DNA from 3 places in the Halalkalibacter lacteus genome. Region 3 is predicted to be linked to each of the others. Evidence: riboswitches for the same ligand, from Rfam matches in the RefSeq annotation. Region 3 holds a riboswitch; each other region holds the start of a gene.
The links. Region 3 has a riboswitch for cobalamin ahead of SAZ04_RS04795 (ribonucleoside-diphosphate reductase subunit alpha). Riboswitches for the same ligand answer to the same signal wherever they lie in the genome.

Region 1: it holds a riboswitch for cobalamin, as region 3 does, so the genes downstream of both, metE (5-methyltetrahydropteroyltriglutamate--homocysteine S-methyltransferase) here and SAZ04_RS04795 (ribonucleoside-diphosphate reductase subunit alpha) in region 3, are expected to answer to the same signal.
Region 2: it holds a riboswitch for cobalamin, as region 3 does, so the genes downstream of both, SAZ04_RS02495 (ABC transporter substrate-binding protein) here and SAZ04_RS04795 (ribonucleoside-diphosphate reductase subunit alpha) in region 3, are expected to answer to the same signal.

What each region holds. Positions count from the first base shown of each region.
Region 1 is NZ_JAWRVL010000026.1:7,330-11,892, reverse strand. Features, by position in the region: gene SAZ04_RS16755 (ATP-binding protein) at 1-357, shown strand, start outside; gene SAZ04_RS16750 (hypothetical protein) at 424-600, opposite strand; gene metE (5-methyltetrahydropteroyltriglutamate--homocysteine S-methyltransferase) at 618-2,906, opposite strand; cobalamin riboswitch at 3,021-3,208, opposite strand; gene SAZ04_RS16740 (cob(I)yrinic acid a,c-diamide adenosyltransferase) at 3,488-4,072, shown strand; gene SAZ04_RS16735 (VanW family protein) at 4,263-4,563, shown strand, end outside.
Region 2 is NZ_JAWRVL010000002.1:214,727-219,289, forward strand. Features, by position in the region: gene SAZ04_RS02485 (ABC transporter ATP-binding protein) at 1-508, shown strand, start outside; gene bluB (5,6-dimethylbenzimidazole synthase) at 563-1,204, shown strand; cobalamin riboswitch at 1,286-1,483, shown strand; gene SAZ04_RS02495 (ABC transporter substrate-binding protein) at 1,650-2,663, shown strand; gene SAZ04_RS02500 (FecCD family ABC transporter permease) at 2,629-3,699, shown strand; gene SAZ04_RS02505 (adenosylcobinamide amidohydrolase) at 3,696-4,563, shown strand, end outside.
Region 3 is NZ_JAWRVL010000004.1:182,409-186,971, forward strand. Features, by position in the region: gene SAZ04_RS04795 (ribonucleoside-diphosphate reductase subunit alpha) at 1-2,001, opposite strand, end outside; cobalamin riboswitch at 2,130-2,332, opposite strand; gene SAZ04_RS04800 (YbjQ family protein) at 2,556-2,876, opposite strand; gene SAZ04_RS04805 (alpha/beta hydrolase) at 2,956-3,891, opposite strand; gene SAZ04_RS04810 (PucR family transcriptional regulator) at 4,441-4,563, shown strand, end outside.

The sequences.
Region 1 (4,563 bases), on a different contig from region 3:
GTTATCGAATGTGATCCTGATCGAATCGAACAAGTACTTACCAACTTACTCCATAACGCAATCCGCCACACGAAAGAACATGGAAAGGTAATATTAGCTGTTAGGCAATATGACGAAGGTTATAGATTTGACGTCATTGATACGGGGTCAGGCATACCTGAAGGGGATCTACCGTATGTATTTGAACGATTTTATAAAGCTGATAAAGCACGTACAAGGGGACGTGGAGGAACTGGATTAGGTCTTGCGATTGCGAAGAATATTGTCGATTCGCATGGTGGGCATATTTCCGTGCACAGTAAAATGAATGAGGGAACAACTTTTTCCTTTTTTATCCCATGTATATTCAATAATTAAAACCTAACCCCGACAAGTGTTTGTCGGGGTTAGACCTTGTTAAGACAAGCTCGGTTCTTCTGTACATTAACTATTGATCAAATTATGATAGATTGCAATCCAGCGCTCTTTCGTTTTGATATCGGTCAAAGATAGATAATGAAACAATGTCTCTAAACTTTTTGCATCCATATTCTTGATAAAAGCATTCATTACTTTTTCATCACACGTATTTCGCAGGAAGCGGACAAGTTCATATCTCATTCTTAAACCATCTCCTTTTAGTTACTTAGTTGTTTTTCTGCAATTTTTGTTCGAGCAACTTTTGCAGCAGTGACCATATTTTTTAAGGCAGCAACGGTTTCTGTTTCACCACGGGTTTTTAGTCCGCAGTCTGGATTAACCCAGAAGAGGTTAGCTGGTAAGACGGAGAGGGCGCGTTCGATAATAGATAGCATCTCTTCATTCTTTGGAACTCGTGGGCTATGTATATCATAGACTCCGAGTCCAATGCCTTTGTCATAGACGGTTGTTTCAAATGCTTGAATCAATTCAGCATGACTTCTTGACGTCTCAATAGAAATAACGTCAGCATCTAATGCTTTTATCGCATTAATGATCTCGTTGAAATCGCTATAACACATATGAGTATGAACTTGTGTTGTATCTTTCACTGCTGAAGTACTCATGCGGAATGCTTCTATAGCCCATGTAAGATAGTTTTGATGTTTTTCTTCTTTTAGAGGTAAGCCCTCTCTAAGTGCAGGCTCATCTACTTGAATCATCGTAATTCCATTGGCTTCAAGCACTTGGACTTCTTTTAAGATGGCCTCTGCAATTTGAAAAGCGACTTCTTGATTCGAAATGTCATTTCGGACAAACGACCAATTTAAAATTGTTACAGGCCCAGTTACCATCCCTTTTACCGGTTTATTTGTTAGAGATTGTGCATAAGCTGTTTCTTTTAATGTCATCGGTTCTATGAATGATACATTTCCAAAGATGATAGGAGGCTTCACACAACGAGAACCATATGATTGAACCCAGCCATTTTTTGAAAACGTAAATCCTGCTAATTTTTCTCCAAAAAATTCAACCATATCATTTCTTTCAAACTCTCCGTGTACAAGGACATCAAGTGCCAACTCTTCTTGAATGTGAATCCATTTTTCAATAGCTGAGTAAATGTGTGATTCGTATGCTTCATTTGAAAGTTCACCTTTTCTCCACTTAAAACGCGTTTGACGAATTTCTTTTGTTTGTGGAAAGCTCCCTATTGTTGTTGTTGGCAGCAGTGGCAAATCCCATTTTTGTTGCTGTAGATGGTATCGATCTGAAAAAGATAAAGGTCGAGTCGTAGGTAGTAATGGGCGTTCCTGCTTCACTCGCCATTCTGATTTCTCCAAGGCTTCAAATGATTGCTTATATTTTAATAATGATTGCTTGTTTTGATCATTACAATCAACGGTTACATCTCTTAACAGGCATAATTCATCAAGTTTTTCTTTGCAAAATGCCAAAGCTTTTTTAATAATTGGCTCTAATTCTGTTTCATGTTCAAGACTGACTGGAACATGCAGCAAGCTAGTAGAAGGCTGCAATATTTGGTTTTCAATTGGAACATAAGCTGCCAGTTCAGTTAAAAAGCGATGATTCTCTTCTAGATTTGATTTCCAAATGTTTCGGCCGTCAATGATTCCTATACCAAGCAGTTTATCTTTAGGAAATCCATATTTCTTGATTGCTGTCACATTTTCATTTAAGCCACTGACAAAGTCTAACCCGATCCCTTTAACGGGTAGGTTTACCACCTCTTTATAATGAGAAACTGCTTCGAAATATGTTTGAATAATAATATCAAGATGTGGTACTTGTTTTGTAATTTCATTATAAAGGTTTGAGAATAGCGTCATTTCTTCAGTTGAAAGATCCATTACAAGATAAGGCTCATCGATTTGAACAATTGGAGCTCCAGCGTCAGCTAATTCAAGGAGTAATTGAATATAGACTTGCGCTAAGTTTTTCAACTGACTTTCAAATTTTTGTTCTTCGTATCCTTTTGATAGCTTTAAAAAGGTGAAAGGACCGATGATGACGGGTTTTCCAATGATGTTTAACTCATGTTTTGCTTCTAAAAATGCTTCAAGTGGTTTATTCCAAACCAAGGCAGGTTTCCGTTCTTCCAATTCAGGAACGATAAAGTGATAGTTTGTATCAAACCATTTTGTCATTTCGCAAGCAGGGGTATCCTTACTTCCCCGAGCCATTGAAAAATATGTTGATAGAGATACCGGACCATCTGAATAAGAAAAGCGATCTGGAACGAATCCAAACATCGTTGCCGTATCAAGTACATGATCGTAAAATGAAAAATCACCAACTGGAATAAGATCAACTTTTTTATCAATTTGTGTTTGTAAATAATGGAGTCGATACTTTTTCATTTGCTTATAAAAGGTTTTTTCTGAAATTGTTGAAGCCCAATAAGCTTCAAGTGTTTTCTTCCATTCGCGTTTCTCGCCAATGCGAGGATAGCCAAGATTACTAGTTTTAATTACGTTCAATGTCATAACCTCCAAATTTTTTTGTAACAAAAAAAGACATCATTACCAGAAAAAGGGTAACGATATCCATAGAATAATCAATGAAGTATTGTTAACACCTCCCTATCTCCCGTAGGTAAAGCAGTGTTGTTGAAATAGGCAGGTCTCCTGGCTTTAGTATCATCATTATCGTGGTCTTCCCGGCTTTTGCCAGTGACACAGGTCACGATAACTCCTCTATTACAGTGGCGGGACCGCTCCGGATTTACACCGAATTCCCTTTTAAACTTTAAATAAATATTTAAAGTACCAATTTCCAACATATGAGATTGTTTTAAACTCTAGCGTAGAGTGATGGGCTATGTCAATAGTTTTATTCTATTTTGAAAATTTCCCTTTGCCAATCTAGTAAGACGATGACCATTTTAAAAAAATACTGTCATAGATTTGTTTTTCATGTATACTGAAAAATACAAAAATGAAATAAAGACTATGAAATGTTTTCAAGATTATGCAGTATTTATTTAGAATTTCTATCTTGAATCATTTGTTTTTTAATGTGATTGAACACAAAATCAATTCTAAACAAATATAGTAGGGGGAACGTTATGAAGTTATATACACGTACAGGTGATGAGGGAAAGACAAGTGTTATAGGTGGGAGATTGGATAAAGATGATACAAGAGTGGTTGCTTATGGGACAACGGATGAACTTAATTCTTTTGTTGGCCAGGTCGTAGCTCAGTTAGATGATGCGATTTTTCCTGATATAAAGGAGGAACTTGTGAAAATTCAGCATGAACTGTTCGATTGTGGTGGTGATTTAGCTATGATGAAGGCATCTGAAAAACATCCGTATAAGGCAAAACAAGAGATGATTGATTTTCTCGAGGAGCGAATTGATGTCTACATTCAAGAAGCGCCAGAATTAGAGCGCTTTATCTTACCAGGTGGGTCTTTGCAAGCATCAACTCTTCATGTGTGCCGAACGGTTACAAGACGTGCGGAACGTTATGTGACAAGGCTACATCGTGAAGTTGATGAGACGAACCCAATTGTTTTAAAATATTTAAATCGTCTTTCCGATTATTTTTTTGCGATTGCACGAGTGGTAAACCATCGTCTAAAAGTGAAAGATGTGGAATATGAAAGAAGTGCGATCGTATTTAAAGGTGGAAAGCGAACGAAATAGATGATTAAGAAACCACGCAACTATATTGTGTGGTTTTTTTTTTTGAAATGAAATGTTTAAATTGTAGTCAACTAAGTAGCAGGTTTTTGGTATGGATTTTATTTGAAAAAAGCATGGATTGTCTGGAATGATTCAAATGTCTTTTCATATATTGATAAATGTGTGGGCTGTTTTGAGGGGGAAACAATATATGAAAAAGAGTTTGTTTTTTTGTGTTCTTTTTTTACTTGTTGCATGTAGTAACGATCTGTCAGCAGAAGAGTTGAAACCAGTTGCTGTTCACTCTTCTTATTTTCAAACGGAGACGAATTGGAAAGCACCTGTTTATTGGAAAGTTGATTTGAAAGATGAATTTAATGATTTAGTTCATGACATTCTTTTAAATGATTTTGGTTATTTTGTAGAGCAATCTCTGGATGAAGAGAAACTGAACCAATTAGCAAATGATTTGGCGAGTCAAATAGATACTCCGATGCAAAATCCACGGATTA
Region 2 (4,563 bases), on a different contig from region 3:
ACGTATCCAACTAGTATTACAAGACTCATCTACTTCCTTACATCCAAAAATGCGTGTAGAAGAAATCTTGAAAGAACCCATTACTAATTTTTTTCCTGAACAAAAAGTAGAGTGGGAAAAAATGTTTTTCAAATTGTTAAAGCTAGTAGGTCTTGATCATTCATACTTATCAAGGTACCCGCATCAATTAAGTGGAGGGCAGAAACAGCGCGTATGTATCGCTAAGGCATTAGCAGTACAACCGGATCTTATTATTTTTGATGAATCGATTGCTAGTTTAGATAGGGACTCTCAAGAATCCATTGTAAATATGTTAAAACATATCCAAAAAAAAGAACAGGTATCGTATTTATTTATTACTCATGATCTTCAATCTGCTCAAACATTGTGTGATCGAGTAGCTGTTATGTATCAAGGCGAAATTGTAGAAACATTTAGAAATTGGGACTTACGACAGCTAAAACATCCTTATACACGTTCATTGGTCCACACTCTTGGTGAAAAGTGATTTTGAAGAAAAGGCAGTATGACTTTAACGAATTAGACGAGTTGGAGGAATCAAATGTTTACCGAAGAAGAAAAGAAAGCATTTTATAAGGTCATTTATAAAAGAAGAGATATTCGAACATTTCAACCAACGCCTATTCCTGAAGAATTGATATATAACCTACTTCATGCTGCTCACCATGCACCATCAGTAGGATTTATGCAACCATGGAATTTTATAATGGTTACGTCACAAGAAGTGAAAGAACGTCTTGCCTGGGCGGCTGACAAAGAAAGAAGAGCTCTTGCTATTCATTATGAAGAACAAGAAAAGAAACAATCTCATTTTCTGAGTTTGAAAATTGAAGGAATAAAAGAATCTCCTCTAACTATTTGTGTGACATGTGACCCGACACGAGGTGGATCCCATGTCTTAGGACGCAACTCAATTCCTGAAACGGATCAACTATCAACTGCTTGTGCGATTCAAAATATGTGGTTAGCAGCTTGTGTTGAAGGGTTAGCGATGGGCTGGGTTAGCTTTTATAAAAAACAAGACGTACGCGACATACTAGAAATTCCACCGCACATTGACCCTGTTGCATTGCTAACGATTGGTTACACAGATGAATATCCAGATAAGCCAATTCTTGAAACCTCTAAATGGGAAGAAAGAAAACAGTTAGAGCCCCTCATTTTCAAAAATAAATGGTCATAAGTTATAAGTGGCTTCGGATAAAAGAATTAATCAATTTACAAGGGACGGAAACTCTATTATAATAGCGTTTAGAACAAAAAAATGAATAGTAAACAAATAGGTTTCTTAAATGATAATAAATATTTAAGACTAAGAGGGAAGTTGGTGTAAGTCCAACACGGTCCCGCCACTGTAAGCGTTGAGGAAGGTTAGCAAATATCCACTGTGTATTCTGCATGGGAAGGGATAACCAACCGTTGATTCGTAAGTCAGGAGACCTGCCTATTATGTTTTTAATCTTCCTCGAGGAAAGGAATGTTTAAAGTGCATAGTAATCTTTTATGAAGGTTGCAAGTTTATAGTCAGTCTCGAGTAGACTAAGTATACATAAAATGCCTTTTTACACTACGCTTTCCTCTGGAATAGCGTTTTTTTGTGCTTGAAAATAGAAGGGGGAAAAACAGTGATTAACGAGATTTTCAAAAAGTGGGGGCTTTTCAGTATTGTTCTTCTGTTAAGTATGGCTATTATTGTAGGCTGTGGTACACAAGATCAAGAACAAGGCATTCAAGATGAAGTGAACTTAGAGGAAGAGGAAATAATTTCTGATGACAATGTAGAGTTGGACGAGGATAAAGGAGAACAGTTTCCTGTAACGATCACAGACGATGCTGGTCGAGAAGTTACAATTGAGTCAGAGCCTGAATCGATCGTCTCTATTCAAGCTAGTAACACAGAAATTGCCTTTGTACTTGGATTGGGCGATAAAATAATCGGTGTTTCGGATTATTGTAACTATCCAGCTGAGGCATTAGAGGTTGAAAAAGTTGGCGCGCAAGATATGAACGCAGAGTTGATTCTAACCCTGCTTCCAGATGTGGCTCTTGTATCGGATTATCATTTCAATTCTCATCCAGAAATATTAGAACAGTTTGAAGAAGCAGGTATAAACGTGCTTGTCGTTGGAAGTGCAACTTCATTTACTGATGTTTATGGCAATATTGAAATGATTGCTGCTGCAACAGGAAGTAAGGATAAAGCAGAAGAAATCATTTCTGATATGCAACAGCGCCATGAAGCAATCAAAGAAAAAGCAGATTCAATTACTGACAAAAAGAAAGTCTGGGTCGAAGTTTCACCGGCACCAGATATTTTTACGACAGGTCAAAATACATTTATGCATGAAATGCTTGAGTCCATTCACGCTATTAACGCTGCCGAAGATCATGACGGTTGGGTGAAATTGACGGAAGAAGAAATCGTTCAATTAAATCCTGATGTAATCATAACTACTTATGGATATTATGTAGAAAATCCAAGTGAAACAGTATTGACACGTGATGGGTGGGTTGAGGTACCAGCTGTAAAAAATGAACAAGTGTTTGATGTTGATAACGATACAGTTACTAGACCTGGTCCTCGTTTAATCGAAGGAGTGGAGACACTTGCGGAACTCATCTATCCGGAAATATTTAAGTAATAAAATTGTTTGGTTGTATATGCTAAGCGGAGGGTTTGTACTTGGTACAACCCTCCTTGGTTTATTAGTAAGCAGTGTGACCATTCCAGTCCCTGCCATTTTACATATCGTATTAGAAAATACTTTTAATATTGGATGGCTCGATGATATTCCGAGAAATGAAGAAATGATCATTTGGAATATCCGTCTCCCAAGAGTTCTACTTGCTCTTTGTGTAGGAGCATCACTAGCATTAGCAGGCGCAGCATTCCAAGGGCTCCTGCGTAACCCATTAGCTGATCCCTATACGATTGGGGTATCATCAGGTGCTGCTCTAGGTGCAGTATTCGTGCTGTTTTTTCAAGTTACTATCGTTGGTTTAGGAAGTTTCACTCTTCCAATCGTTGCGATTATTAGTGGCTTTATTACGTTACTTGTTGTGTTTGGGTTAGTCAGGTTAAGCAGTAGAAGTCTAGCTGTTGAAACAATTATATTAGCAGGTATTATTATTAGTGCTTTTATCGGTGCCATTACCTCTTTGGTCATTTCATTAGGGGATCGAGATGCGATGACACAGATTCTTTATTGGTTATACGGAAGTGTTGGAATGAGGGGATGGAGCCACGTTCACCTGATCATCCCATTTATGCTTGTCGGATCATTCATTGTACTTATCCATTATCGAGAATTAAATGCACTTGCGCTAGGCGAGGACGCAGCAGATCATATTGGTGTAGATGTAAAGAAAGGAAAAACATATATTTTAATTGGTGCATCTTTATTAACAGGAGCAGCAGTTGCTGTATCTGGTTCAATTGGGTTTGTCGGTCTTGTGATTCCACATTTAGTTCGTCTTATAACAGGCCCAAATCATCGACACGTCCTTCCTTTATCAATGTTAATAGGCGGAGCTTTTCTCATTTTAGCTGATTTAGTTGCAAGAACGATTATAGCTCCTAAAGAACTACCAATTGGTATCATTACGGCTTTAATAGGTGCACCAGTATTTGCACTATTATTGATTAGAGAAAGAATTGGGAGGGGGGGAGAAAGATGATGAAAGTTGAAAATTTAGTAGGTGGATATACAAATACCCCCATTATTAAAGATCTTAATTTAGAAATTAAAAAAGGAGAGTTTTTTGCACTTCTTGGGCCAAATGGGAGTGGAAAAACAACCCTATTTAAACTCATTACAGGTCAGTTACCTATTCAAAAAGGGGATATTCTACTATCTGGAAAAGCAATTAAGTCTCTTTCGAAGCTTGAAAAAGCAAAAAAAGTAGCTGTCTTGTCACAAGAAGTTCAAGTGTCATTTGATTATACCGTTGAAGAAATTATTAGTCTTGGACGTTACCCTCATCAAAAAGGGATTCTAAAACAGCTATCAAAAGCTGATTGGAAAGTCATTGAAGAGGTCATGGAATTAACAAAAATAAGCCAATTTCAAAAGACTCAATTCCGAATGCTTAGCGGTGGTGAAAAACAACGGGTCTTATTAGCTAAAGCATTGGCACAAGAACCTGAAATCTTACTTTTAGACGAACCTACAAATCATCTAGATATAAAACATACATTCCAACTGTTGGATGTACTAAAAGAACGGCAACAAACAATGGATTTAACGATTTTTTCGATATTGCATGATCTGAATGTTGCTTCGTTATATGCAGATCGCATTGCTTTACTTCATAAAGGAACATTTTTAGAAGTTGGAGATGTAGACACGTTAAGGAAAGAAGATCAATTAAAAAAAGTTTATGAAGTCGAGGTCAAAGCTCAATCCCATCCAACTGTTCCGAAACCACAGCTCCTAATGACACCAAATTACACAACTTCGAGTAGTCTGTTGAATTTTAGTGATGCTTATAAAATAGAACAAAATGATGAATATATTCATGTTCAATTTGATAGGCCGCTTC
Region 3 (4,563 bases):
CGCGTTCTGAAGAATACTCCATTTTTGATCAATTGTATGGGCTGACTTGTACAGCCATGTTGTCTCTGCTGATAAGTCAGGAGCTACAACCGGAATCCGGTAATTTTTCTTTTCTTCCATATAGAACTTTGAAAAAATAGGATCAATGGATGCTGTTGATCCCGCAATAAGTGACGTCGTTGCATTTGGTGCTACCGCAAGTAAATAGCCGTTTCTGATTCCATGTTTTTTAACTTCTGTTTGTAATTCTTTCCACCTTGGAGAGTCATACTGACGCTTTTCGAAATACTCACCTGTCTCCCAATCTGAATTAGGAAAAGCTGGATACGCTTCTTTTTCTTTGGCAAGCTCCATACTTGCTTGGACGGTCGCATAGTTAATTGCTTCATACACGCGATCAACTTCTGCAACCGCCTCATCAGATTCCCATCTGATCCCTTTTCTAGCTAAATGGTGATGCCACCCATACGTACCTCCACCTATGGCACGATAAGTTTTATTCGTTAACTCTGCTTGTTTAACATCGAGACTGTTCATATCAATAACGTTATCAAGCATCCGGATTTGAATTTTAATAACTCTTTCTAATACATCGTCTTTCATTACATTGGCAATTGATAATGAGCTCAAGTTACACACAACGTAATCACCTGGCTTTTTCGTTACTGTTATCATTCCATTTTCAAGCAGCTCTTCTTCTATCGTTGTCGCACTCATGTTTTGCATGATCTCAGTGCATAAATTAGAACCATAAATCATCCCATTATGACGGTTAGGATTAAGTCGATTCGCAGTATCTCGGTAGAACATAAACGGACTTCCCGTTTCAAGTTGCGACATCATAATGCGTTTCATAATATCAATTGCTTGTACTTCAACTCTCGATAACTCGTTGTTCTTCACACATTGTTGATAACGTTCGCGAAAGGACCCTTCGCCCTTATTCTCATCGTAAAAGTCTTCTAACGAAAATCCCATCATTTGACGAACTTCATGCGGATCAAACAAATACCAACTCTCACGATTATCAACTGCCTCCATGAATGCATCTGGGATTGAAACAGCAGTAAATAAGTCATGTGTACGTTGACGTTCATCACCGTTATTAAGCTTTGAATCTAGAAAAGAAAAGATATCTTTATGCCAAACATCAAGGTAAACAGCAATCGCTCCTTGACGCTGGCCAAGTTGGTCAACACTTACGGCAACATTATTTAATTGCTTCATCCACGGAATGACACCAGAAGATACCCCTTTAAACCCTCTGATCGAAGAACCTTTTGCGCGAATTTTCCCAAGATATAGTCCAAGTCCCCCACCGTTCTTGCTAACTGTTGCCGCATCCGTACAGCTATCAAAGATCGCGCGTAGGTCATCTTCTACTGTATCAATGAAACAACTAGATAATTGACCGTCTTTTTTACCTGCATTAGCAAGCGTCGGTGTCGCAACGGTCATATACAAATTTGACAGTGCCCAATAACTTTCTTTCACAAGCTCTACTCGCTTTTCTACTGGTTCCTCGACCATTAATGTCATCGCTATGATCATCCAACGTTCTTGCGGCAATTCAAGCAATGTTCCATCAAAGTACCTCGTTAAATAGCGATCTGCCAGTGTCTTGACTCCGATATATGTAAACCGATCATCTTGCTTACGATTGATAGTAGCTGCAAACTCATTAAGCTCTTCTATTGAATAAGCTTGTAGCCTTTGATCATAAAAGCCGTCCTCTATTAATTTTTGTACCCAATTAGCAAATCGATTATCCCAATCGATAGCCCATCCTCTTGTCTGCTCAATTTGTTCATACAACGAGTTTAAATAGCACTGTCCCGCCACATATGTCCAATCAGGCGTATCAATCTCTAACTGATTAAGCGCATCCAAAGCTCGCGTTTCCCACGTGACATCTTCTTTCCACCATTCATTTATTGTTAGATGCGGAAATCGTTCCTTTACCTTTTCTATCATTGACCTTTTCTCCACTGTTGTCTCCATTAATTAAACACTCCTCTTCTAAAATAAAAAACGCTCTTTCTCCTGGTAAGAGAAAGAGCGCAAAACGGCGAGTGAAATAAGACAATACCAAACATACCTGCCGTCTCACTTCTCACACCCCGAAGATAGTTAACTAAAGAATGACGGCAGGTCTCCTGGCTAGCGCTTCACTCTACTTTGAGCCTTCCCATGCTAGTTCATATCTATCGATACGAACCTATTGCACAGTGGGTCCCTCATTTCGTCCACACATACAGTTGCGGGGGCAGCTCTGGCCTCACGCCAGATTCCCTATTAAGTCTACTAGACACCGTTCATTCCGCAAAATCAATATATAGTTGTTTTTACATTTATAGATTACGATATATTGTACATGCTACAGAATCACACTTAAGAATGCAAGAACTATTTTCAGCAAAAAATAGCATCTACTAATGTACATATTATTAGATTGCTTGTTACTCTCCTGACTAGCGGCTTTACTAGCCACAACCAACTCCTTCCACACAAAATAAGAGACTGCTCCTCTAAAAGGGCAGCCTCACTCACTCTAATTAGTACTTCTCAATCACCACCGCGGTCCCATACGCAATAATCTCCGCTGCATTTGCCATAACCGTCGATGTTTGCATTCTCATTCCGATGATCGCATTGGCTCCTTGTTCTTCCGCCTCTGTTACCATGCGGTCGATCGCAAGTTCACGTGCTTCGGTCATCATCTCGGTGTAGCCTTTTATTTCACCACCAACAATCCCCTTTAAACCTGCAGTAATATCACGCCCAATATGTTTAGACTGAATCGTACTTCCTTTTACATAACCTTTTACATCTGCAATGTCATACCCCGCTACTTGTTCAGTCGTTACAATCATCATAATTGATTTCCTCCATTTCTTCTTTCTTATGCTCTAATTTAAAAATCAAAAGTAATATGACTAAAGACTCCCCACTACCTCAGACATGACGATTTAACCATTGTTTGACGACCTCAAGAAAAACAGGTGAGAGTGGCTTTTCTCCGATGTTTTTGTACACCTTTTTCAATTGCAGAATTCCAACTTCTTCCATTTGATCACGAAGCATATGATTCATCCCATCAATTACGTGCGTTTCTGTTTCTACCTTTGTATAGCTCGCAACTTCACGTACTTTATCTGGGGTCGCTTGTACGTCCTTGGAACCCGTAACGGCTAAGATAGGACAAGATACTTGCGCTAATCCACTATACACATCATACTCATAATGTTCTCGAAACCACTTAGCTGGAATTTTCACTCCTTGATATCGAATGACGTCTTTTTTTGTTGAACGTACTTTTTTATCAAATTTGACTCCTTTTTTCTCTGCTTTTTTTGCTACATTTAACAGGCTGAATAGTTTCCCTTTCACACCTTTTTGTTCCTGTAATGATTCAACTATTTGTCCTCTCTGATACGTAAGAGCATCTTCAAGTGATGCCCCAGCTCCTGCAACTAATAGAAGTCCAGCTAAGTCTTCACCCTTTGCAATTTCTGGTGCTAGCATACAGCCTTCACTATGACCAAGCACAAATATCTTATTACGATCAACAATCGACTGCTTCTTCAAATAGTGAATCGCAGCCTTCGCATCATTAACGAGATCCCAGAAACCCATTTTCGCAAAAACTCCCTCGCTTTTCCCTGTCCCTCGTTTGTCATAACGCAACGTAATAAAACCTTGATTCGTCAGAAAGGTTGCAAGCTGATCATATAAATGCAATGTCTGCCCTTTGCCATTCCCATTGCGGTCAAGTGGACCTGAACCAGCAACAAGCAAAATGGCAGGTAGCGCAATCGGTGACGTTTCTGGATACGTTAATGTCCCGAAAATCTGATTTTTTTCGCCAAACTGAATCTCTTTTTCAGTCATATAATCGCCTCCAAAGAAGTTTTGCAGGATAAACATCATAAGTCCGTGCTTGTCGGTCTCTTAATGGTCGTTTCATAGCAGCTTTTCGAAAACCTCGCTAAGGTTCCTCACCAAATTGCACCACCTCATCATGAGTTAAGTGAAGCGTTGTCTGACCATACATAATCCAACTTGTTTATATTGCTTTAAATGATGATTTAGCATATCTAGCCACGAAAAGGGTCTACCTCTTCTCTCTCGATTCGAAACTCCTGTTTTCATCCCCCACGGTGTCTGACTACTTGTTCAACAGACTAGTCATGAAAAGCCGATCTGTTTATTAGGTGTTGTTTTATTTAACTCTACTTCTAAAAACGCAATATTATCCCTTTTTTTCAACATATATTTTTTTCTAATGTTCCTCTACCTTTATTGTTCAACTACTTGATTCTATATAGCGATACTATTGCAGAGGGTTTTACCTATCAAGAGTGTTTCATTCGATTTTCTTTTCTATTTCTATGCTATAGTAACATTACCATTACATTCAAAAAAGGCAGGAGTTATGTTATGGATTCGAATAAATTTGACCGTGTTTTCGATTCTCTTGAAGAATTCGTCGATACAATCAGTGATGTTCTTGATTGTCCCGTAACACTTGAGGATGCAAATCACCAATTACTAGCATACAGC